DNA from 3 places in the Mesorhizobium sp. LSHC412B00 genome. Region 1 is predicted to be linked to each of the others. Evidence: predicted binding sites of a transcription regulator. Region 1 holds the regulator's gene; each other region holds the start of a gene.

Region 1 (7,427 bases):
ATCCTGCGACCTAAAAACATTTTAGGCTTGAAACAAATTTCGACTGGTGCGATCCTGCGCCTTGTTCAGCCATGGGCGCGAGGCAGACAGGGGCAGCCGAAAATGCTTGGGCCATCAGCGCATATCGACACATTCACGCGCGACAACCTGCCGCCGCCGGAGCAATGGCCGGAGTTTTTGCTCGACGGCTTCGACTATCCCGACCACATAAATGCCGGCGTCGAATTGACCGACAGGCTGGTCGAAAAAGGGTTCGGCGACCACACCGCGCTGATCGGCAATGGCCGCCGCCGCACCTACAAGGAACTGTCCGACTGGACCAACAGGCTCGCCCATGCCCTGGTCGAGAATTATGGCGTCAAGCCGGGCAACCGGGTGCTGATCCGCTCGGCCAACAATCCGGCCATGGTCGCCTGCTGGCTGGCCGCCACCAAGGTTGGCGCGGTGGTCGTCAACACCATGCCGATGCTGCGCGCCGGCGAACTCGCCAAGATCGTCGACAAGGCGGAAATCACGGTTGCGCTTTGCGATGCAAGGCTGATGGACGAGATGACCGCCTGCGCCAAGGGCAGTGCGTATCTCAAGCAGGTCATTGGCTTCGACGGCACGGCCAACCATGACGCGGAACTCGACCGCGCCGCCCTCGACAAGCCGGTCACCTTCACTGCCGTCAACACCGGCCGCGACGATGTCGCCCTGCTCGGCTTCACCTCCGGCACCACCGGCGTGCCGAAGGCGACGATGCATTTCCACCGCGACCTGCTGATCATCGCCGACGCCTATGCCCGCGAAATCCTGGAGGTGACGCCCGACGACATCTTCGTCGGCTCCCCGCCCCTTGCCTTTACCTTCGGTCTTGGCGGGCTCGCCATCTTCCCGCTGCGCTTCGGCGCCGCGGCGACGCTGCTGGAACAGGCGACGCCACCCAACATGATCCACATCATCGAGACCTACAAAGCGACCATTTCCTTCACCGCTCCAACCGCCTATCGGGCCATGCTCAAGGCCATGGATCAAGGCGCTGACTTGTCCTCGCTGCGCGTCGCGGTTTCGGCGGGCGAGACGCTGCCGGCGCCTGTCTTCGAGGAATGGACTGAGAAGACCGGCAAGCCGATCCTCGATGGGATCGGCGCCACCGAGATGCTGCATATCTTCATCTCCAACCGCTTCGACGACATGAAGCCGGCCTCCACCGGCAAACCCGTCGGCGGCTATCAGGCACGCATCGTCGATGACGAGATGCGGGAGTTGCCGCGCGGCTCTACTGGCCGGCTGGCGGTGCGCGGCCCGACCGGCTGCCGCTACATGGCCGATGCCAGGCAAAAGGACTATGTCCGCGACGGCTGGAATCTCACCGGCGATACGTTCACGCAGGACGAGGATGGCTTCTTCCACTTCGCCGCGCGTTCCGACGACATGATCGTCAGCGCCGGCTACAACATCGCCGGCCCCGAGGTCGAAGCGGCGCTGCTCTCGCATCCCGACGTCGCCGAATGCGCGGTGACCGGCGCCGAGGACGGCGAACGCGGCCAGATCGTCGAGGCGCATATCGTGCTTGTGCAAGGCGTTTCGCCGGACGCATTGACCGTCAAACGCCTGCAGGACCACGTCAAGGCAACGATCGCGCCCTACAAATATCCGCGTTCGGTGAAGTTCATCGACGCCTTGCCCAAAACCCAGACCGGCAAGATCCAGCGCTTCCGGTTGCGCGCGGAGAAGATCAATTGATTAAGCCGCACGATCCGGCGTCCGATGGCGCGCAGATGTCGTTCAAGGAGCGGATGTCCTACAGCGACTATCTGCAGCTGGACAAGGTGCTCGATGCGCAGGCGCCGCTGTCTTCTGCCCATGACGAGATGCTGTTCATCATCCAGCATCAGACATCCGAATTGTGGATGAAACTGGCCCTCCACGAGATCGGCGCCGCGATCCGCTCGATCCGCGCCGACCGCCTCGAACCGAGCTTCAAGATGCTGTCGCGTGTCGCGCGCATCTTCGAGCAGCTCAACAATGCCTGGGACGTGCTGCGCACGATGACGCCAAGCGAATACACCGAGTTTCGCGACGCGCTCGGCCAATCCTCGGGCTTCCAGTCGTGGCAGTACCGCGCTATCGAGTTCATGGCCGGCAACCGCAACCTTGCCATGCTCGGGCCGCACAAGCACCGGCCCGACCTTACGGACAGGCTGGAAGCCATCCTGGCCACGCCGTCGCTGTACGACGAGGCGCTTCTGCTTTTGGCGCGCAATGGCTTCGACATCGGCGCCGACGCCAGTCGCACGGACTGGCGCGAGACGCGCGTCGAGAACGAAGACGTGCTGGCTGCCTGGCAAACCGTCTACCGCGACCCGCAGCGCTACTGGATGCTCTACGAACTGGCCGAGAAGCTGGTCGACTTCGAGGATTATTTCCGCCGCTGGCGCTTCAACCACGTCACCACGGTCGAGCGCATCATCGGCTTGAAGCGCGGCACCGGCGGCACCTCAGGCGCCTCCTATCTGAAGAAGATGCTGGAGGTCGTGCTGTTTCCGGAGCTCTGGACGGTCCGCACCCGGCTCTAGAGCATTTCACCGTTTAACGGAAACGGCGAAATGCTCTAGCTCTTTGATTGACGCAATTTCGGACGGAAAACCGCTTCACACTTTTCCTGAAATTGCTCTGGTTTCTCACGTAACCGCGGTCTTCACCGCGAAGCGGGCGTCCTGCCAGGCGCCGGTGCGCAGAATATCCTCCAGGACTTCGACCGCCTGCCAGACATCGCCATATCCGACATAGAGCGGCGTGAAGCCGAAACGGATGGTCGACGGCGCCCGGAAATCGCCGATCACGCCGCGCTCGATCAGCGCGCGCATCACCTGATAGCCATGCGGATGGAGGAACGACACCTGGCTGCCGCGCTGGCTGCCGTCGCGAGGACTTTCCAGTTCAAGCCGGTAGGCGCCGCATCTGGCTTCGACGAGCTGGATAAACAGGTCGGTCAGCGCGATGCTTTTTCTGCGCACCGCCGCCATATCGACGTCGTTCCAGATATCGAGCGCGCCCTTGAGCGCCCGCATCGACAGCACCGGCTGCGTTCCGCACAGGAAGCGGCGAATGCCGCTGCCGACGGCAAAGCCCTGCTCGAAGGCAAAGGGCCGCGCATGGCCCCACCAGCCGCTGAGCGGCTGGTGGGCATCGTCATGGTGGCGCTCGGCCGCGTAGATGAAGGCTGGCGAGCCCGGGCCGCCATTGAGGTATTTGTAGGTGCAGCCGACGGCGAAATCGGCATTGGCACGGTCAAGTTCGACCGGCAAGGCGCCGGCCGTGTGGCAGAGATCCCAGATGATCAGCGCGCCGGCGTCATGTGCCTTGCGCGTCAGCGCCGCCATGTCGCGCAACTGGCCGGATTTGTAGTTGACGTGGTTGACCAGGATGACGGCAACGCTGTCGTCGATCAGCTCCTCGATTGCGGCCGCGTCGACGCCCTCCAGCCGCAGCCGCGTTCCCGGCCGGGTCGAGGCGACGCCTTCGGCCATGTAGAGGTCGGTCGGGAAACTGTCGCCCTCGGCAACGATGACCGACCGATCCGGCCGCATGCCGAGCGCTGCGTGCAGCAGCTTGTAGATGTTGATCGAGGTTGTGTCGCAGACCACCGTCTGCCCATCAGCCGCGCCGATCAGTCGCCCGAGCTGATCTCCCAGTTCCACCGGCATGTTGAACCAGCCGGCGGTGTTCCAGGCGCGAATGAGGTCGTGCGCCCATTCCTGCGTGGCGGCCTGCTGCAGTTCGCTGAAGACGACCGCTGACGCGGCGCCCAGGGAATTGCCGTCGAGATAAATCACGCCTTGCGGCAAGACAAAGCGTTCACGCATGGAGCGCAGCGGATCGGCGGCATCCATCGCTTCGATTGTAGCGAGATCGGGTGTCGTGCTCATGATCCGGCGCCCCTCCATGGACAAACGCGCGCGGCGGAGCCTGCCGCCCAAACATGCCGGCGATCTTGAGTGGTCGCCCTTGAACTGTCAAACATTATATATAATTCACCCATTGAAAGGCTTTGATATATAATGATCCGCCCGAGCGTTTATGTCTGATGGATCACGATGCTGGATGACGAGCAGACCTCGAAGACGGAAGTGGCCTATCGCCTGCTCAGGCGCGATATTCTTGCGACCCGGCTGGCGCCTGCCGCGCCGTTGAAGCTGAGCACGCTGCGCAACACCTACGGCATCGGCTGGACGCCGTTGCGCGAGGCGCTGTCGCGGCTGGAGGCGGAACGGCTTGTGACCGCCATCAGCAACCGCGGGTTTGCGGTCGCTCCCGTCTCTCGGGCGGAGCTCGAGGATCTGGCGCGTGCGCGGCTGGTGGTCGAACTGCCCCTGCTGGTGGAATCGATCGAGAAGGGCGACCGTGAGTGGGAAGACGCGGTCGTTGCCGCCCACTATCGTCTCTCACGGTGCGGGTCTGTTCTCGACGATCCATCGGATGATGCGGTCGACGCGTGGTACGAAAAACACGATGCCTTCCATGCGGCGCTGCTCAGTGCCGCGACATCCAGCTGGCTGCTGCGCTTCAATGCAACGATTTCCGACCAATTGCATCGCCATCACCGCTTTCTGGGTCTGGCCCCGACGCTGCGCGCCGCCGCCGGCCGCACGGACGGACACCGGAAGGCCGTGGCGGCCCTGCGCGACGCCGTGGCGATCGAACACCATACCGCCCTGATGGAAGCGGCCCTCGATCGCGACGTCGAACGTGCGAAAACTCTGATGACCGCTCACATCGGCTACACGCTGCGGGTCTATGCCCAGAGAGAACCCCGCGCGGATGCTGCGCAGCCCCGTCCGAAAAGGAAGCGGCGATCGTAGCCGACGACGCAGGGCACTTTGTCTTCGTTTCACCCCGTTGCTGGCAACTGGGCGCAGGCGGCGCTCGCAGCGCCGAACGTTACGCTGAACAAAACGTCAACACATTCATTAAACTTTAAAAGGTTGCGGAACACAACTGGAACAGATAGTGTTTGTTCTGGGTTTGTTTTTTCTGATTCTGGTTTCAGAACCCCTGGGGGCCGCGATGCTGACGCGCAAACAACATGAGCTTCTGATGTTCATCCATGAACGCCTGAAGGAGAGCGGAATCCCGCCGTCCTTCGACGAGATGAAGGAAGCGCTCGACCTCGCCTCCAAGTCCGGCATCCACCGCCTGATCACGGCGCTTGAGGAGCGCGGTTTCATTCGCCGGCTGCCGAACCGGGCGCGCGCGCTGGAAGTGCTGCGGCTGCCCGACTCGATCGCACCAGGCCTCAATGCGGCGAGGAAGTTTTCGCCGAGCGTCATTCAGGGCAGTCTTGGTCAAACCGGCCAAGGGCAAGGCGGCCAAGGACAAGGCGGGATGGGCCAAGGCGGTCTCGGCCGCCAGATCAAGCCGGGCTCGCCGTCGCGTTCGATGTCGGCCGGCAATGACGATGCCGTTTCCGCGATTTCAATCCCGGTTATGGGACGCATCGCCGCCGGCGTGCCGATCGACGCCATCCAGCATCAGACCCATTCGATCTCGGTGCCGCCCGACATGATCATGGGCGGCGAACACTACGCGCTCGAGGTCAAGGGCGATTCGATGATCGAGGCCGGCATTTTCGATGGCGACACGGTCATCATCCGCAATGCCGACACAGCCAGCCCCGGCGAGATCGTGGTGGCGTTGGTCGACGATGAGGAAGCGACCCTGAAACGCTTCCGCCGCAAGGGCGCCTCGATCGCCCTGGAAGCCGCCAACCCGGCCTACGAGACCCGCATTTTTGGACCGGACAGGGTGAAGGTGCAGGGCAAGCTTGTCGGATTGATCCGGCGCTACTGAGCCGGCTTGGGTTTGTACTTTTCACGCTGGTTGTAAGGCGGCAGGCCGCGCGCTTCGCGGGAGAAGCGGCGCTGCTCGTGCCAGGGGCGATACGGCTTGTCGACGGCGAAGCGGATGGTTGGCGCTGCAGCTGCCGATTGCGGATCGAAGAAGACGGCGGCGCTGCCGTCGCGGGCCAGCTGTTTCTTCGTCACGACCAGCACCAGCGGGTCGCGGCACGGATTGTAGGCCGTGGCGTCATCGATGACGATCAGGCTAGCGAAGGCACAGGCCGGCCGCGCCGTCTTGCGGTCTTTGGCAAGGGCTACAATGGCTCCGGAAGGGTGTCGGGCGATACAGAGATCGCCCATGCAATAGAAGGGCGACCCGGGCGGCAGATCGAGCGGATCGAGATCGAACCGCGTATCTGTTGCCTCGAAAATCTCGGGCGGGATAATGGTTTCGGCCCGCAGCGCCCGTTTCCAATTGTCCGTGGTGAATTCGTTGGAGCGTTCGCGGTTGAGGGCGAGTTCGCCGCCACCTATCGGCATGGCCACCAGATGTGCGTCCTCGGATATGAGCACGTCGGGCGTAAGCACCTGCGGCACCGTCAACAGGCCGGCCAGCGCGAAAGGCACGGCCGCCAGCCTGAGCCAGGTGGTGGCCATGGTGGCGATGACGAGGGCGACCGCCACCAACAGCACCGAGCGGATGGAGATCAGCCCGACGGCGTCGACCGGCGAGCGCTCGGAAATCCAGGCCGATATGGCGATCATCGCCATCAGACCCTTGCCCATCACATAGAGGAACGGCCCGTCGGCGCCGAACGGCATCGCCAGTGCGCTGAGCACGGCAAAGGGCATGACGATCAACGAAACAATCGGCATCACGGCCAGATTGGCGATCAGGCTGAGCGGCGACACACGCTGAAAATGCCAGATGGCGAACAGCAAGGTTGCACTGCCGGCGATGATCGAGGTCATGGCGAGGCCGCCCATGGCCAGCGCGAATTTTCGCGACAGGAAGCCGACGAAGGAGCGCTTTGCCGGCGGCGTTCTCACCTTGTCGGCGCGGTAATCGGCCCAGCCGGCATAGGCGCCGACAAGGGCGGCGGTGGCAGCAAACGACATCTGGAAGCTGGGACCGACCACCTCGTGCGGCGACACCAGGATGACGGCAATGGCGGAGATCGCCAGATTGCGCATGGTGAGTGCGGCGCGATCAAACAGCACGGCGACAAGCATGACCGCCAGCATGATGAAGCTGCGCTCGGCGGCAACCACGACGCCTGAAATGACGAGATAGGCGGCGATGGAGACGAGTGCTGCCACTGCTGCATATTTCTTGACTGGGCGGCGCGAAGAGAAATCGGGAAACAGCGCAAAGGCGCCACGCAGCAACGCCATGATGGTGCCGGCAACCAGCGCCATGTGCAGGCCGGAGATGGAGATGATGTGGTAGATGCCGGTGCGCCGCATCGCTTCGTTGACCTCGTCCGGGATGCCGGCGCGCACGCCGACAATCAACGCCGCGGCAATCTCGCCTTCGGCGCCGCCGATCTTGCCCCTGATATGGTCGGCAATGTTTTCGCGCGCGTTCTCGATTGCCGAGGA
Region 2 (7,427 bases), on a different contig from region 1:
GTTCCGATTTCTCTGTTCGACATGGTGGCCTGCTCCTCCCCCAACCCATGCTGTGGACGTACTCAAGTCTGCCTATATATAAGGCAGCGCGAATACAGTCGCCGCAACGCGCGATATCTGGGAAGGTTCCGGCGCCAAATAGTCACGAAATAATACGTGGTGGGACTCGGGTATGTTAAGCGCCGACGCGGCGATAGACACCGCAGCCAGCGGCTGCGGCCATCGGCCTGGCCAACCCGCGTGGCGGGTCGCGAACGCGGGTCGGACTTGATCGCTGCGCGAACAGTCAGCGAGAAGCCGGCACCACGCCGGACACCGAGCGCGCCGTTTCGGGCGAAAACACCACGAAAGCAAAAACCAGAACGGCAGCGGCGACGATGAGCGAGCCGCCGGCGACGATCGGTTCAAGCGCCGGGTTTCCCTGCAGCATCACATACAGCGCCGGCAGCATGATCACCAGGCCGAGTGTGTAGAGCCCGTAGTGGATCATGGCGATGCGACGCGCCGCCTTTTGCGGATTGAGCGCGTAGTAGCCGCCGAAGATGGCGCTCGTCACCCAACCGAGCAGATTGATATGCGCGTGCGCCGGAAAAGCGGCGTGGTCGCCCGAGATCGCCATCTGCAGGCCGGCCGCAATCCCCAACATCAGGAACAAGATGGCAGTTTTGAAAAAGAGTTCTGAAACCCTCGGCATGTCATTTCTCCCCCTATGCGGTCTGCGACCGCTTGCGACCTGGAGAATACACCCACGCGCAGAACTTTTCCACGCCCCGGTTATGGGGCCATGCCTGCACAGCTTTTTGCACGCTGTTCGACTTTTCTGGCTGCCACAACCCGGCGCCGCCGCGCTACGGCGTCAGCAAGATGTCGGCGCCCGCTCGCTCGTCGAACACCACCGCGCAGCCGCGCCCCAGCGCCACTGCCGACAGCGCGTTGGCCACCGTCTCGTCCGGCGATACGAAATCACCGGTCAGCACTCGCAACTCCTCCACCGCCCTGGCCATTGACACGCAGTGCCCGGCAACGCGATCGCTCGTGCAGGCGTCAATGACGCTGACGAGGTCGATCATCTCGAACTGGCCCATACCGGCCTCCACAAAAACAGCGTCCCGTCGCGGATATGAACGCCGAGGCGAGAGACAATGTTCCGCAGGTCCGATGCCCAGGCGGAGCACTCGACAGCCCGACCTGGAACGGGCCGGCCGGCGACAACCGCTTCGCTTGACAATAGGCCCTGTTTGTTCTCTATTTGTTCGGCAAAAACGCCTCTCACAACAGACGCGGCTAATGCTGCAACGCCGCAAAGGGAACGGTCGGGATGGAGCCCACCATCCTGCATGCGGATCTCGACGCCTTCTACGCCTCGGTCGAGCAGCTGCTCGACCCGGCGCTCAGGGGCAAGCCGATCGCCGTCGGCGGCGGCGTCGTGCTTGCCGCTTCCTACGAAGCCAGGGTTTTCGGCGTGCGCGGCGGCATGCCCGGACGACGCGCGCGCGAGCTTTGCCCCGGACTGATCTTCGTCGGCGGCCATTTCGCCGACTATCAGCGGCTGGGCGACGCCGCCATCAAGGTGCTCGACGATTTCACGCCGCTGGTCGAGCGGATTTCCATCGATGAAGCCTTTGCCGACGTCGCCGGCTGCACGCATCTGTTCGGGCCGCCGGCCGAGATCGCCGCCACGGTGCGTCGGCGCGTCCGGGCAGAGCTCGGCCTGCCGATCTCGATCGGCGTGGCGCGCACCAAGCATCTGGCCAAGATCGCCTCGCAGGTGGCCAAGCCCGACGGCCTGGTGGTGGTCGATCCGAACACCGAACTTGCCTTCCTGCATGATCTGCCGGTCGGCCTGATGTGGGGCGTCGGCCCGGCGACCAAGGCGCGGCTGGCCGAGATCGGCATCGAGACCATCGGCCAGTTGGCAAAGACGCATAGCGGGGCGCTGCGAAGGTTGCTCGGGCCCGCCACCGGCGAAAAGCTGGCGTCGCTGGCATGGAACCGCGACCCGCGAAAGCTCGAAACCCACAGGCGGTCGCATTCCGCCGGCGCGCAGTCGGCGCTTGGCAGACGGCCGGCCGAGGCGCGTATCTTCGGACCCGTCCTGCTGCATCTGGCAGACCGGGTCGCCAGCCGGCTCAGGGCGAAATCACGGCCCGGGCGCACGGTGACGGTGCGCGTGCGTTTCGCCGATCTGCACGCGGTCACACGCTCGCTGACGCTCGAGCAACCGATTTCGGCAACCGCGATGCTGGCCGAAATCGCCGGGGAGCTGGTGCGCGGCGTGCTGGCCGCCAACCCTCGGGAGAAGACCATCTCGCTGCTGGCGATCTCGGTGTCGCAGCTGGAAGAAAGTGCCGAGCTGCAGTTGGAGCTGCCGCTCGGGCTTGCCGATGAAAAGCAGCGACCCGGCAGCAGGCAAGGCCTGGCGCGCTTTGGCGCCGACCGCGCCATCGACAAGATCCGCCAGCGCTTTGGCAGAGAGGCTGTCGGCTATGGCGCCGTGGCGCTGGAAGCCCGGCGCTCGGTTCCCGATGCCTTCCGCGAACTGGCGGAAAAGGAACTGTGAGTGCGGCGCGACGGCAAGGCCAATGTTTAGGCTGGGCCAGTCCGCGCTGCATTGCCGCTCTGTTTGAGCAGGCCGACCAACCAGGCCAGACCCGCATCCATCAGCGCAACCTTCGGCACGATGCTGTTGATGTTGAAGTGGCCGAGCCGGATGGGCGCATCGACGCCGACGACACCGAAACGGCCGCCATACATGGCGAGGAACCGGCGCGGATAGGCCGATATCAGATCAGTCTGAGCAAGCACGGCCAGTCCGAACATAAAGTTGGGGACAGTCAGCGCGACGCGACGCGACAGGCCGCGTTCAGCCAGCACCCTGTCGACAAACCCGTTCGGATCGCCATTGTTCGAGACGACCATATGCTGCACGCTGCAATAGGCGTCGAGGCACGGATCGCCGGCGAAGCGGTGGCCGGCGCGCATGGCGACGACGAAATCCTCCTCATAGAGCTTGTCGACGGTGAAGCGTGCCGGCAGGCCGTCGAACGGAATCACCGCGACATCCATGGCGCGCGCTTCGAGTTCGGCGACACAGTCGCTCCAGGCAGTAGTGGGCGACGGTTCACCTTGGCGCGGCAGCAGTTGCCGGATGCCGATGTCGATGCCGGGGGCCAAAAAGCGGATCTGGTCGAGCAGCGGCGGCAGGAGCACGGACGACACCGCATCCGGCGCACCGATGGTGAAGCGGCGCGTCGAGCGGGCCGGATCGAACGGCTCGGCGCTGGCGATCACCCGGCGCACCCGCGCCAGGATCTCGGCCACCGGTTCGGCAAGCTCCGTTGCCCGGTCGGTGGGCACGACGCCGCGCGGCGTCTTCAGGAACAACGGATCCCCAAGCAGCTTGCGCAGCCGGCCAAGGCCATGGCTGACCGCCGAGGCCGACAGGTTTAGCCGCTCCGCCGAGCGACCGACATGCCGCTCCTCCATGATGGCTTGGAACAAGACCAGCAAATTGAGATCGGCGCGCGCCAAGTCAATTTTGTTCAGCATATTCCTGAAATCATATCACTGGATTCAGCAGAGTAAAGTTGCGAATGCCTTCTTCGACGCGAAGACGGTGGTGCCGGTTTCGTCGGCACTCATTCAGAGAGGAGCAAATCCATGCCAAACTTTCCCAATTCGATTCTGGTCACCGGCGCCTCCGGCGCCCAAGGGTCGGCCATTGTCAGCGCTTGCCGCGCCGCCGGCCCCACGGTGCGTGTCCTGTTACGCAAGGGCTCGCCCGATCCGTTCGGCGATGGGGTCAACATCGTGCGCGGTGATCTCGCCGACCCCGGCCGACTGGCCCTCGCCTGCCTCGGCGTCGATGCGGTGGCGCTGACCTTGCCGGTCGGTGCAAGCCCTGAAGAGATCCTGCGCTACGGCCGCAACATTGCGGAGGCGGCGCAGCAAGGCGGCGTCAAGCTACTGGTGTTCAACACCAGCGGCCATGTGTCGGGCCATTCCGGCACGGCGGTGATGGATGCCAAGGCCGAACTCATCGACTACATCAAGACGTTCGGCCCGCCATCCATCGTCCTAAAGCCGACGCTGGCCATGAGCAATATCGCAGCGCCCTGGAGCGCGCCGGCGATCATGCATCAGGGCGTCCTCGCCTATCCGCTGCCGACCAACTTCCAGACCTCCTGGATCTCCTGGCAGGATATGGCGGCCTATGTGGTCGAAGCGCTGCGGCATCCGGAGCTTGCCGGTGCCAGCTTCGACATTGGCGGGCCGCAGGCGCTGACCGGACCGGAGATGGCCGTCATCCTGTCAGGCATTGTCGGCCGCGAAGTCAGCTATTATCCGGTGCCGCTGGCGGACTTCGCCGCCGCGCTCGAAACCATGCTCGGCAAGGACGCCGCCGAACAGACTGCCGCCAGCTATGCCTGGATCCACAGCCAGAAGCAGACCGTGCTTGCCGTCGATCTCGGCCAGACGACCCGTCTGCTGCCGGTGAAGCCGACCTCATTCGCCGATTGGGCAAGAGCGCTGGACTGGGCGGCACTGGCCGGCGATGCGAAGGCGGCCTGACAATGGACCCCATCGCAACCGTCGAACCGGGCGGCCTCGCCGCCCGGAAGAATGTGCCGGATGCCGCTGCCGCCGTGGTCGGCTTCTGGTGGCAGGCAGGACCTGCCGCGTGGTTCGCCAAGGATGCGGCCTTCGACCGCGAGTTTCGCGATCGCTTCCTGCGGCTGCATGAGGCCGCAGCGCGCGGCGACTGCGATGGCTGGATGGCGACGCCCTACGGGGCTCTGGCGCTGATCCTGCTGCTCGACCAGTTCCCGCGCAACGCCTTTCGCGACACGCCGCGCATGTATGCCAGCGACGCGAAGGCCCGCGCGATCGCTACTGAGGCGATCGATGCCGGGTTCCAGCGGATGGTCGATCCCTCGCTGCGGCTGTTCTTCGGGCTGCCCTTCGCGCATTCCGAAGCGATTGCCGACCAGGACCGCTCGGTGGCGCTGTCGCGCGACATCGGCCCGTCCGACCTGAAGCGGGCCGAACATCACCGCGACATCATCCGCCGTTTCGGACGTTTTCCGCACCGCAACCCGATCCTCGGTCGCGCCATGCACGCCCAAGAACAACGCTTTCTCGATGAAGGTGGATTTGCGGGTTAGAGCATGATTCCAAAAAGCGGGTCCGGTTTTTGGAAAAGATCATGCTCCAACAAAGGGTTAGATCATGATGAGATTGCAACCAAATCTCATCATGATCTAGTGCATCGGGACCGAGAAAACCCGGGGCGGGACGACGGCGCCGCGAAGGTTGACAGTGCCGATCCGTCTGGCATTATCGCGTAAGCTTGGAGGATTCACTATGAAGAAAACCTATTCGAAGCCTGTTCTGGTCAAAAAAGGCAAGCTTTCGCAGGTTACGGCGCTCGCCAATGGAGCGGGTTCCGGCCCGATCGAGTGAAGTCGTTGAGTCGGACTGTCGCCTGATCTGGCGGCCTCGCCTGACACTGGAGATGCGGCATGAAGAAGACCTATTCGAAGCCGGTGCTGGTCAAGAAGGGCAAGCTCTCGCAGGTTACAGCCGACAATGGTAACGGCTCCGGGCCGGTCGCCGTCTAGCGGCCGATTATCCGACGCCTCGTGCCGTCTGGCCGGGAACGGGGCTTTGGGTGCCCGACGTGGAGAGTGGAAAATGAGGAAGACCTATTCCAAGCCAGTGCTGGTAAAAAAGGGCAAGCTCTCGCAGATCACCGCGAACGGCGCTTCTGCTCCTATTCCGGGCTAAACTCGTTCCCCGGTAGATCGAGATCCTCCTGGCAGAGTCGGGCGGCTTGATCGTTTCCGGAGCATGATCTCCCGCAGGCGGCGGGACCGTTCAGCGCACAACCACCAGATCGTCGAGCACTAGCTGCCAATAGTGGCTCGTGGAGAGGCGTACGCGCGTCACCGCCGCCAGCATCGGCGCATAGTGGACGGGCGCCAGTGCCGACAGGACGATCGTGTCGCTGGCGATCAGCCGGTCGCCAAGCCAGCTCTCGACCAGTGCGGTTTCGCCTTCGGACTTCAACCATGCCGCTGTCAGCATCACGGAATGGAACCCGAACGGTTTGTCGCTCGAGAATTCGGCCGGGTGTCCGCTGCTCGTATAGCAGACATGGTCTCCCGAGATATTGCCGTTGACGTAGCCTTCGCTGCCTTCGGTATGATCGCGCGCCAGTGCGTTCAGGTTGAACCAGGTCAACCCGGCATAACCGGACGGCACCTTGCGCAGGCCGCGCGTCGTGACATCGTCGAAACCGATGGCCTGCAAGGACGCGGCGCTGTCGACAGCCGCGTTCTCGGGCGACAGCAGGCCGAGCTCGGTCGGGTAGGCGGACAAGGCCAGTCGTCGTTCCATGCCATCGCCGGTGACTTCGATCGCGTCGGCGTCATCGGGCAGATCGAGACGGAAGCCAGCCCCAGCACTTAGCGGATGCACCGCCACCTCTTGCCCTTTCGCCATCACCGAGATGCTCGCCGAAGCACCGTCCGCTACGCGGCCGCTGAGCCGGCGTATCGCAAACAGGCCGACCGGCTGCAGCATTGCTTCCGAGGCCAGCCCGGTGGGCGAGCCCGGCAGCGGCCGGAGGTGCTGCGACTGGACCTCGTTGGCGCTGCTGGAGCACCAGCCGGGCGGAACCGACACGGTGAAGCGGTAGCTGCCCGGCACATGGATGAGCGCGGCCCGACGTTTCGTCGACGCCAGGAAATTGGCAAAGCCGCCGCGATTGCTCCGCGCCGCGGCGACGAAGCGGCCGTCGCCATCATGCAGTCTGACCATGATGCCGGCCATCGGGCGGTCGCCGAGCCCGTAGCGGCCGTCGCGATCGGCATCGAAATAGACAAAGGACGAATGATTGAGCTTGCCGTGGTTGCCCGACCAGTCGCGGCGCACGGCGTAGTCGTTGGCCGGATCTTCACGAAGCCGGGCTCTGCGACGAGACCGCGCCAGCCGCCAGGCGAGAGCCGCAACGACAGCGGCGAACCCGACAAGGAGTATTGCCTTGATCACGGACGGCTCAAGCAATGCTGTCGGCCCTGCTCATCTGGATCTCCTGCGCATACATCGATCCATATATCGATGCTGCAGGCGCTTGAGCAACCGGACACGGGACCGGCGGACCACGGCATCGGCGTCACATACCCATTTCAGGCACTATTCCGGCGATGGCACCGGCGGCCTGATGGTCAGCGCGGCGCCGAAGGCGGCGACGACCACGGCGGCGATGCCCGCGCATTGCAACGGGCTCAGGATCTCGTGCAGGAACAGGAAGCCGGCCAGCGCGCCCAGCGCCGGCTCCAGACAGGTCAGCGTGCCGTAGAGCCTGGCCGGCATCCGGGTCAGCGCCACCATCTCCAGCCAGAACGGCAAGGCGCTGGAGAACA
Region 3 (7,427 bases), on a different contig from region 1:
GACGTCCCGTTCTTGCTAGAGCGACGTGCGTCCAATTGGACGCACAAAGTACGCTCTGACACTTTGAATCTGCGCATCGTGCCTTCCGAAAAATCGATTTCCGATTTTCGGGCCGATGCGGCGGCTTTTTTGGTGAGGTAACGCCTTTGCCTGCCGCTTGCAAGGGCAGCCATTGCAGGCGGGGCCCGCGTGTCCGGAATGAAATTCCAGACCGCCGGCATGGCGCAGACGGCCAAGGCTTCAGTCTTCGCCGAACAGCCGGTCGGTTTGCCTGCGCTCTTTCTTGGTCGGCCGGCCGCTGCCGGCGTCGCGCAGCGCCGGAATGGCATCGGCAACAGCCTCGCCTTTCGGCGCCGGCGGCGGGGACATGTCCTCGTAGAGCGTGCGCGCTTCCTCGGCCGGACCGCGCCGCACGCCGGTGCCAAGCACCTTCCAAATGAAAATGCGGCGCTCGTGCGTAATGGTCAAAACGTCGCCAGGCTTGACCAGATCGGAGGCCTGCGCTGCTTTGTCGCTGTTGATGCGGACGCGTCCGGCGACAACCAGCTTGGCCGCCAGCGAGCGCGATTTTATCGCGCGCGAAAAGAACAGCCACTTGTCGATGCGCTGACGACCTTCAGCAACCATCGCAGCGAACCTGGGGCTTATTTCTTCAGCTGGTCGCGCAATGCGGCGAGCTTGGCGAAGGGCGAGTCCGGATCGAAGCGCGCAGGGCGTTCCTCGCGTGGCTTGGCTTGGAAAGCCGGCTTGGCGCCTTGCGGTCCGCCTTTGCCTTCCGGCCTGCCGCCTTTCCAGTCAGGCCGGCCCTCGCGCGGACGCTCGCCTTGCGGCTTGCCGTCGCGGCGCTGTTCGCCCTCGGCCTGCGGCTTGGGCTTGAACTTCGAACGGTCGAAGCGTGGCTTGGCGGCACCGTCGCGCTGGTCGCGCCGGCCCTGATAGGCCGACCGTTCGCCCGGTGCCGGCTGTCCGCCGGCAGCGTCGGCCGGCGCATCGGCGCGGCCAGCCTGGCCGTTACGCGGGCGATTGTCCCGGCCTTGACGATGGCGCGGGCGCTGCTCGAAACGACCCTGCCGCCACAGCAAGATGGGCTTTGGCGCTTCGGCCTCGGGGACAGGCTCAGCGCTTCCACCCTCCCCCTCGTGGGGAGGGTCGGCGCGCAGCGCCGGGGTGGGGGCAGCGCCGGCGTCGGCGGTTGCGCCTGCATCGGCTACGCGGTCTGCACTATCGGTTTCGTCAGCGCTGTCACCCCCACCCGCGTCGCTTCGCGCCGCGACCTCCCCCATCGAGGGGGAGGTAAGGGCGTCGGCGTTTTCGGCGACGGTGGCGTCGGCGCTTTCGGGGACGGTGTCGTCAGCTTCTGCAACAGCCGGAGCTTCTTCCGTGATTTCTATGGGGGCTTCGACTTGGGGAGCTTCGACCTGTTCTTCCGCGACGGGCTCTGCCGTTGCTTCCGCGATGGCTGGAGCTTCGGCGGTGGCTTCAACGGCCGCAGTTGGCTCCGAACCCTCGGGAGGCGCGCCCGGCTGAGCGTCCGCAGCAACAGCCTCCGCTGCGGCTTCGGCGACGGGCTGCTCAGCCGCAGGCTCAGCGGCGGCAACCGCATCCGGCTCCGATCCAACGGCCGGCGCTTCAGCGACGGCTTCGCTTGCAGCGGCTTCCGTCGCCTTGGCCTGTTCAGCTTTTGCAGCCGCGTCCGCAGCCAGCTTGGCGGCAGCCGCTTCCCGCGCCGCGTTGTCCTGTGCTTCCAGCCGCGCCTTGACCTCTGCCGGCGGCTTCGGCTCGGCGCGATAGCCGAGACCTTTCAGGATCTCTTCCATGTCGTCGGCGGTGGCGCCGAGGATGGACATCATCGGCGGCGTCACCATGAAGGACTGGCCGTCATAGGCGCCGTCCGGGCGCTGTCCCAGACCGGGCCTCCAGTTGGTCGCAGGCCGGATCAGGTCGGCCAGCCGTTCCAGAATGTCGATGCGCACGGCGCGGCGGCCGAGATTACGGTAGCCGGCGAGCTTGTAGAAGCTCTTGTCGAAAGCCGGATCGATGACCACCGAGGTGCGGCCGGAGGCCAGCGCGTGCACGACGTCGCCAAAGCCGGGCTTGTCCTTGCCGTCGTTCTTCAGCGCCCACAAAAGCGTGATCAGTCCGGCGGGCGCCGGCTTGATCAGCGCCGGCACGAAGACGTGGTAGGCGCCGAAGCGCACACCGAGCCGGCGCAAGGCGGCGCGACCCTCCTGGTCGAGCGACTTCATTTCCTCGGCGATGTCGCGGCGGTTGATGAGGCCGAAATGCTCGACGAGTTGGAAGGCGATGCCACGGCCGATGCCGGCGATCTGCTCGGCATTCTTCAAGTCGACCAGCGGCTTCAGCAAGGATTCGATCTGGAAATTGACGAAGCGCTCGGCGCGCGCGGCGACCTTGTCGCGGGCGGGACCGGTCAACTGCTCGTCGGCCAAAAGCACCAGGCGCGGCTTCAGCGCGTCCTCGCCGGCAACCAGCGTGCCGATCGGCGCGCCGATCCAGCGCAGCGTGCCGTCGGAGCCGAGCGCAAGGTCGCCATTGGCGCAGGCGCCGAAGCGTTCGGCACGTGCCTCGAACTCGGCGGCCAGCGCTTTTTGCGCTGCCGTACGCACGGCCTTGGCGTCTTCGCCGCCGGCGCTCTGGTCGGCGGTGAAGCGGAACCCTTGCAACTCGCCGACATGATGGCCTTCGACAAGGACGGTTCCGGTAGGACTGATTTCGGCTTCAGGCATTGTATTTTCTCTAAGGCGCCGCATGAGGACGGAAGTCCTGCGGTCTACAAACCGTTTCGTCAACCGCTCATGCAGCGCATCCGACAATCTGTCTTCGATTTCGCGCGTCTTTTCCCGCCAGTGTGCCTGATCGGCCAGCCAGCCCGGCCGGTTGGACACGAATGTCCAGGTGCGGATCTGCGCAATGCGGTGCGACAGCGTGTCGATGTCCCCCTCGGTCGTATCGGCGCGGCGCACCTGCTCGGCCATGTAGTTCTCGTCGACATGGCCGTGTTTGGCGAGGTCGGTGTAGATAGAAGCGATCAGGTCGGAGTGCTGGGCCGGCGCGATCTTGCGGTAGTCCGGCAACGCGCAGGCTTCCCACAGCAGCGCGACGCGCTTGGCATTGGTAGCCAGCGCGCGGATGTCCTCGTCGCGGGAGAGATGTTCGAGCGCCTGGGCATCGACCGCCGGCAGCGCCCGCGTCAGGCCTTCGACCGGCGCGTTGGTTTCGATCGAGCGCTTCAGCGCGTCGAGGCTGGCGAAGTCGAAATGCGCGGTGCGCCATTGCAGCACCTTCACCGGATCGAACTCGTGCCCCTCGATGCGCTTGACCAGTTCCTCGTCCAGCGGATCGACCTGGCCGGTGACGCCGAAGGTGCCGTCGCGCAGATGGCGGCCGGCGCGGCCGGCGATCTGGCCGAGCTCGGCCGCCGTCAGGTTGCGGTACTGATAGCCGTCGAATTTGCGGTTCTGGGCGAAGGCGACATGATCGAGATCAAGGTTGAGCCCCATGCCGATGGCGTCGGTGGCGACGAGATAGTCGACGTCGCCTGCCTGGAACATTGCCACCTGGGCATTGCGGGTGCGGGGCGACAGCGCGCCGAGCACGACCGCCGCTCCTCCTTGCTGGCGGCGGATCAGCTCAGCGATGGCATAGACCTCGTCGGCGGAGAAAGCGACGATCGCCGTACGCCGCGGCAGGCGGGTCAATTTCTTCGAGCCGGCATAGGCCAGGTGCGACAGGCGAGGGCGCGTCACCACCGAGACGCCTCTCAGCAGCTTTTGCAGGATGCCATGCATGGTGGCCGCGCCGAGCAGCAGCGTTTCCTGGCGGCCGCGCAGGTGCAGGATACGGTCGGTGAAGATGTGGCCGCGCTCGAGGTCGCCGGCGAGTTGCACCTCGTCGATGGCGACGAAGGCAACGTCGGTCTCGCGCGGCATGGCTTCGACGGTGCAGACCGAATATTTCGCGCCGGGCGGCTGGATTTTTTCCTCGCCGGTGATGAGCGCCACCTTGTGGGCGCCGACCTTTTCGCAGACGCGGGCATAGACCTCGCGCGCCAGAAGGCGGAGCGGCAGCCCGATAATGCCGCTCTCATGCGCCACCATGCGCTCGATGGCGAGATGGGTCTTGCCGGTGTTGGTCGGACCCAGCACGGCAGTCACGTCGCGGCCCGACAGGATCAGCGGCTCGGTGTGTTTCGGCTGGATGTTCATCGGCCTGGAGATGAGGCTTTCTGCATCGTGTTGTCGGGAGCGCGCCTCGCGTGGCGCGTATGACAGGCGACACATAGGGATTTCAGGCGCGAAGCGAAAGCGGAATGTTCCGGCCGGCAGTCCCACGGTTCGTCGTTGAGGTCTCAATTAACAGTTGGAACGAGTCTGGAACGAATCGGAGACGAATCAGTGACTCCGGCAGATTCAGCTTTTGTTCACGGCTACATGTGGATTTTGCGAGCCTGAGTCTCACCATATGCTGAATCGCGGAAACTGGCCCGATTCCTGCAAGGCGACCATTGGCGTTAACCTTTGCCGGCCGGGCATCGTCGTGATCCGATACGCCTCGGCCAACATTATGAAATTGCTGAATTTTCTTAATCGGCCTTAACCATTTTCCGGTGGTATTCGGCCTTGGTCGTTAACGTTCCGCTCAAAGCCGGAACGAATGGGTGACGAATCAGCGATGGCGGGATTTTCCTGGTTTGTTCACCCCAACATCTTGTGTTATCCACAGCTTGTCCACCGAGAATTCACAGCTTGCGAACCGGGTTTTGCACAGGGCGCCTAAAAATCGTTAATCTTTGCGTGCCGGAACGGGTCAATGTCTCGCGCGCAGCCCGGGGAACATCGCCGGCCGGCGATGAAAAACGGGCCATAAGGCGGCCCGTCCTACCGGGCGAAATTGCTGTCGTTCAGACGAAGTACTGGCCGCCATTGGCGGTGATGGTCGAGCCGGTGATGAAACCGGCGTCCTCAGAGGCGAGGAAGACGACGCAACGCGCGATCTCTTCCGGTTCGCCGAGGCGGCCGACCGGGATCTGCGGAATGATGCGTTCATTCAGCACCTTCTCGTCGATCGCCTTGACCATCTCGGTGGCGATGTAGCCGGGGCAGATGACATTGACTGTGATGCCCGCGCGCGCGCCCTCCTGCGCCAGCGCCTTCGAGAAGCCGATGTCGCCGGCCTTTGCGGCGGAATAGTTGACCTGGCCGGCCTGGCCTTTCTGGCCGTTGATGGAGGAGATGGTGATGACGCGGCCGAATTTGCGGTCGCGCATGCCGCCCCACAGCGGATGCGTCATGTTGAAGACCCCAGACAGATTGGTGTCGATGACTTCCTTCCACTGCTCGCGCGTCAGCTTGTGGAACATGGCGTCGCGGGTAATGCCGGCATTGTTGACCAGCACCGAGACCGGGCCGAGATCGGCCTCGACCTGTTTGATTCCGGCGGCACAGGCGTCGTAGTCGGCGACCGACCATTTGTAGGCCTTGATGCCGGTTTGTGCGCTGAACTTCCCCGCTGCCTCGTCATTGCCGGCATAGTTGGCGGCAACGGTGTAACCGGCATTCTTCAGGCCGATCGATATGGCGGCGCCGATGCCGCGCGATCCACCGGTGACGAGCGCTACTTTGGTCATTGAAAGTTCTTCCTCCCTTTGGTCGGAAGAAGGGGATAGGGAGTAGGGAATAGCGAGTAGGGATCGATATCCCGCCGCGCTGCTCCTTCTTCCCTATTCACTACTCCCTATTCACTACTCACTTCTTGTTCACAGCGCTTCCACGCACAGAGCGACGCCCATGCCGCCGCCGATGCACAGCGTGGCAAGGCCCTTCTTGGCGCGGCGGCGGCGCATCTCGAAAACCAGCGTGTTGAAGACGCGGGCGCCCGACGCGCCGATCGGATGGCCGATGGCGATGGCGCCGCCATTGACGTTGACGATCGACGTATCCCAGCCCATGCCCTTGTCGACGGCGCAGGCCTGCGCAGCGAAGGCTTCATTGGCCTCGACAAGGTCGAGGTCCTTGACCGACCAGCCGGCCTTCTCGAGCGCCCGCTTCGAGGCGGGAATAGGTCCGGTGCCCATGATCGCCGGATCGACGCCGGCCGTCGCCCATGAGGCGATGCGCACCAGCGGGGTGATGCCGCGCCTTGTGGCTTCAGCCTCGCTCATCAGCAGCGCGCCGGCGGCGCCGTCATTGATGCCCGACGCGTTGGCGGCGGTCACGGTGCCGTCCTTGTCGAAAGCCGGCTTCAGCTTGGACATGGCGTCGATGGTGGCGCCGTGGCGGATGTACTCGTCCTGGTCGACGACAGTGTCGCCCTTCCTGCCCTTGATCGTGAAGGCGACGATCTCGTCCTTGAACTTGCCGGCCTTCTGCGCGGCCTCGGCCTTGTTTTGCGAGGCCAGCGCAAACTGGTCCTGGTCGTCGCGGGTGATCTGGAACTGGCGGGCGACGTTCTCGGCGGTGTTGCCCATGTGGTAGCCGTTGAAGGCGTCCCACAACCCGTCCTTGATCATGGTGTCGATCATCTTGTAGTCGCCCATCTTGACGCCGGCGCGCAGGTGCTCGGCGTGCGGCGACAGCGACATCGATTCCTGGCCGCCGGCGATGATCACCGTGGCGTCGCCGGCGGCGATCTGCTGCATGCCGAGCGCGATGGCGCGCAGGCCCGAGCCGCAAACCTGGTTGAGCCCCCAGGCGGTGGTCTCCTTGGGCAGGCCGGCATTGATCGACGCCTGGCGGGCGGGGTTCTGGCCCTGCGCGGCGGTCAGCACCTGGCCGAGAATGACCTCGTCGACTTCGCCCGGCTCGACGCCGGCGCGCGCCAAAAGCTCCCTGATGACGACGGCGCCAAGTTCATGCGCCGGGGTGGCGGCGAAGGCGCCGTTGAAGGAGCCGACAGCCGTGCGTGCGGCGCTGGCAACGACGATTGAATTGGAAGCGGACATTTTTCTCTCCAGACTTCGAGGTGTCGTGTTCTTGGGGGCTTGTTGGGACTTTTCTTGCCCGTTCCACACCCCAAGTCAAACCGGAAATGGGCATGCCGGCCAAGCGCCGCAAGCAGGGCGCGAGCGGCCGGCGCGATCGCCCAACCTTTGCTGCGCAGCATAATTGGCCGGCCATGCAGCAATAAATGATGCCGCACTGCACAAAGCGCTTGGAATTATAGAGCTTTTGCGCATATCCTTAAAAATGGCGCAATCGTTACCGGCGGCTTACTCAGGCGCGCCGGTGTCCCGGGAGGATGCTGATGGCCGCGAAAGACGACCCTATCATTATCAAGAAATATGCCAATCGCCGGCTCTACAATACCGGCACCAGCACCTATGTGACGCTCGAGGATCTGGCCGAGATGGTCAAGAAGGGCGAGGAGTTCACCGTCCAGGACGCCAAGACCGGTGACGACATTACCCA

What was found. Region 1 encodes LexA, which represses DNA repair genes until DNA is damaged. Its sites were predicted from a motif close to TGTTCNNNNTGTGTTCNG; they were not measured.
Region 2: the regulator LexA is predicted to act here: its motif matches at 1,240-1,257, upstream of dinB (DNA polymerase IV).
Region 3: the regulator LexA is predicted to act here: its motif matches at 4,382-4,399, upstream of X757_RS139195 (helicase-related protein).

What each region holds. Positions count from the first base shown of each region.
Region 1 is NZ_AYWB01000008.1:165,294-172,720, forward strand. Features, by position in the region: gene X757_RS148025 (AMP-binding protein) at 103-1,728, shown strand; gene kynA (tryptophan 2,3-dioxygenase) at 1,725-2,561, shown strand; gene kynU (kynureninase) at 2,667-3,914, opposite strand; gene X757_RS148010 (GntR family transcriptional regulator) at 4,083-4,847, shown strand; gene lexA (transcriptional repressor LexA) at 5,053-5,835, shown strand; gene X757_RS148000 (ComEC/Rec2 family competence protein) at 5,829-7,427, opposite strand, start outside.
Region 2 is NZ_AYWB01000035.1:7,617-15,043, forward strand. Features, by position in the region: gene X757_RS135700 (hypothetical protein) at 1-23, opposite strand, end outside; gene X757_RS135695 (hypothetical protein) at 287-694, opposite strand; gene X757_RS135690 (hypothetical protein) at 849-1,085, opposite strand; gene dinB (DNA polymerase IV) at 1,319-2,560, shown strand; gene X757_RS135680 (LysR family transcriptional regulator) at 2,587-3,549, opposite strand; gene X757_RS135675 (SDR family oxidoreductase) at 3,661-4,572, shown strand; gene X757_RS135670 (DUF924 family protein) at 4,575-5,165, shown strand; gene X757_RS1000000167505 (hypothetical protein) at 5,365-5,463, shown strand; gene X757_RS1000000167510 (hypothetical protein) at 5,523-5,621, shown strand; gene X757_RS1000000168375 (hypothetical protein) at 5,695-5,787, shown strand; gene X757_RS135665 (hypothetical protein) at 5,878-7,053, opposite strand; gene X757_RS135660 (DMT family transporter) at 7,198-7,427, opposite strand, start outside.
Region 3 is NZ_AYWB01000021.1:58,034-65,460, reverse strand. Features, by position in the region: gene X757_RS139190 (RNA-binding S4 domain-containing protein) at 241-627, opposite strand; gene X757_RS139195 (helicase-related protein) at 645-4,226, opposite strand; gene phbB (acetoacetyl-CoA reductase) at 4,922-5,647, opposite strand; gene X757_RS139205 (acetyl-CoA C-acetyltransferase) at 5,777-6,961, opposite strand; gene phaR (polyhydroxyalkanoate synthesis repressor PhaR) at 7,264-7,427, shown strand, end outside.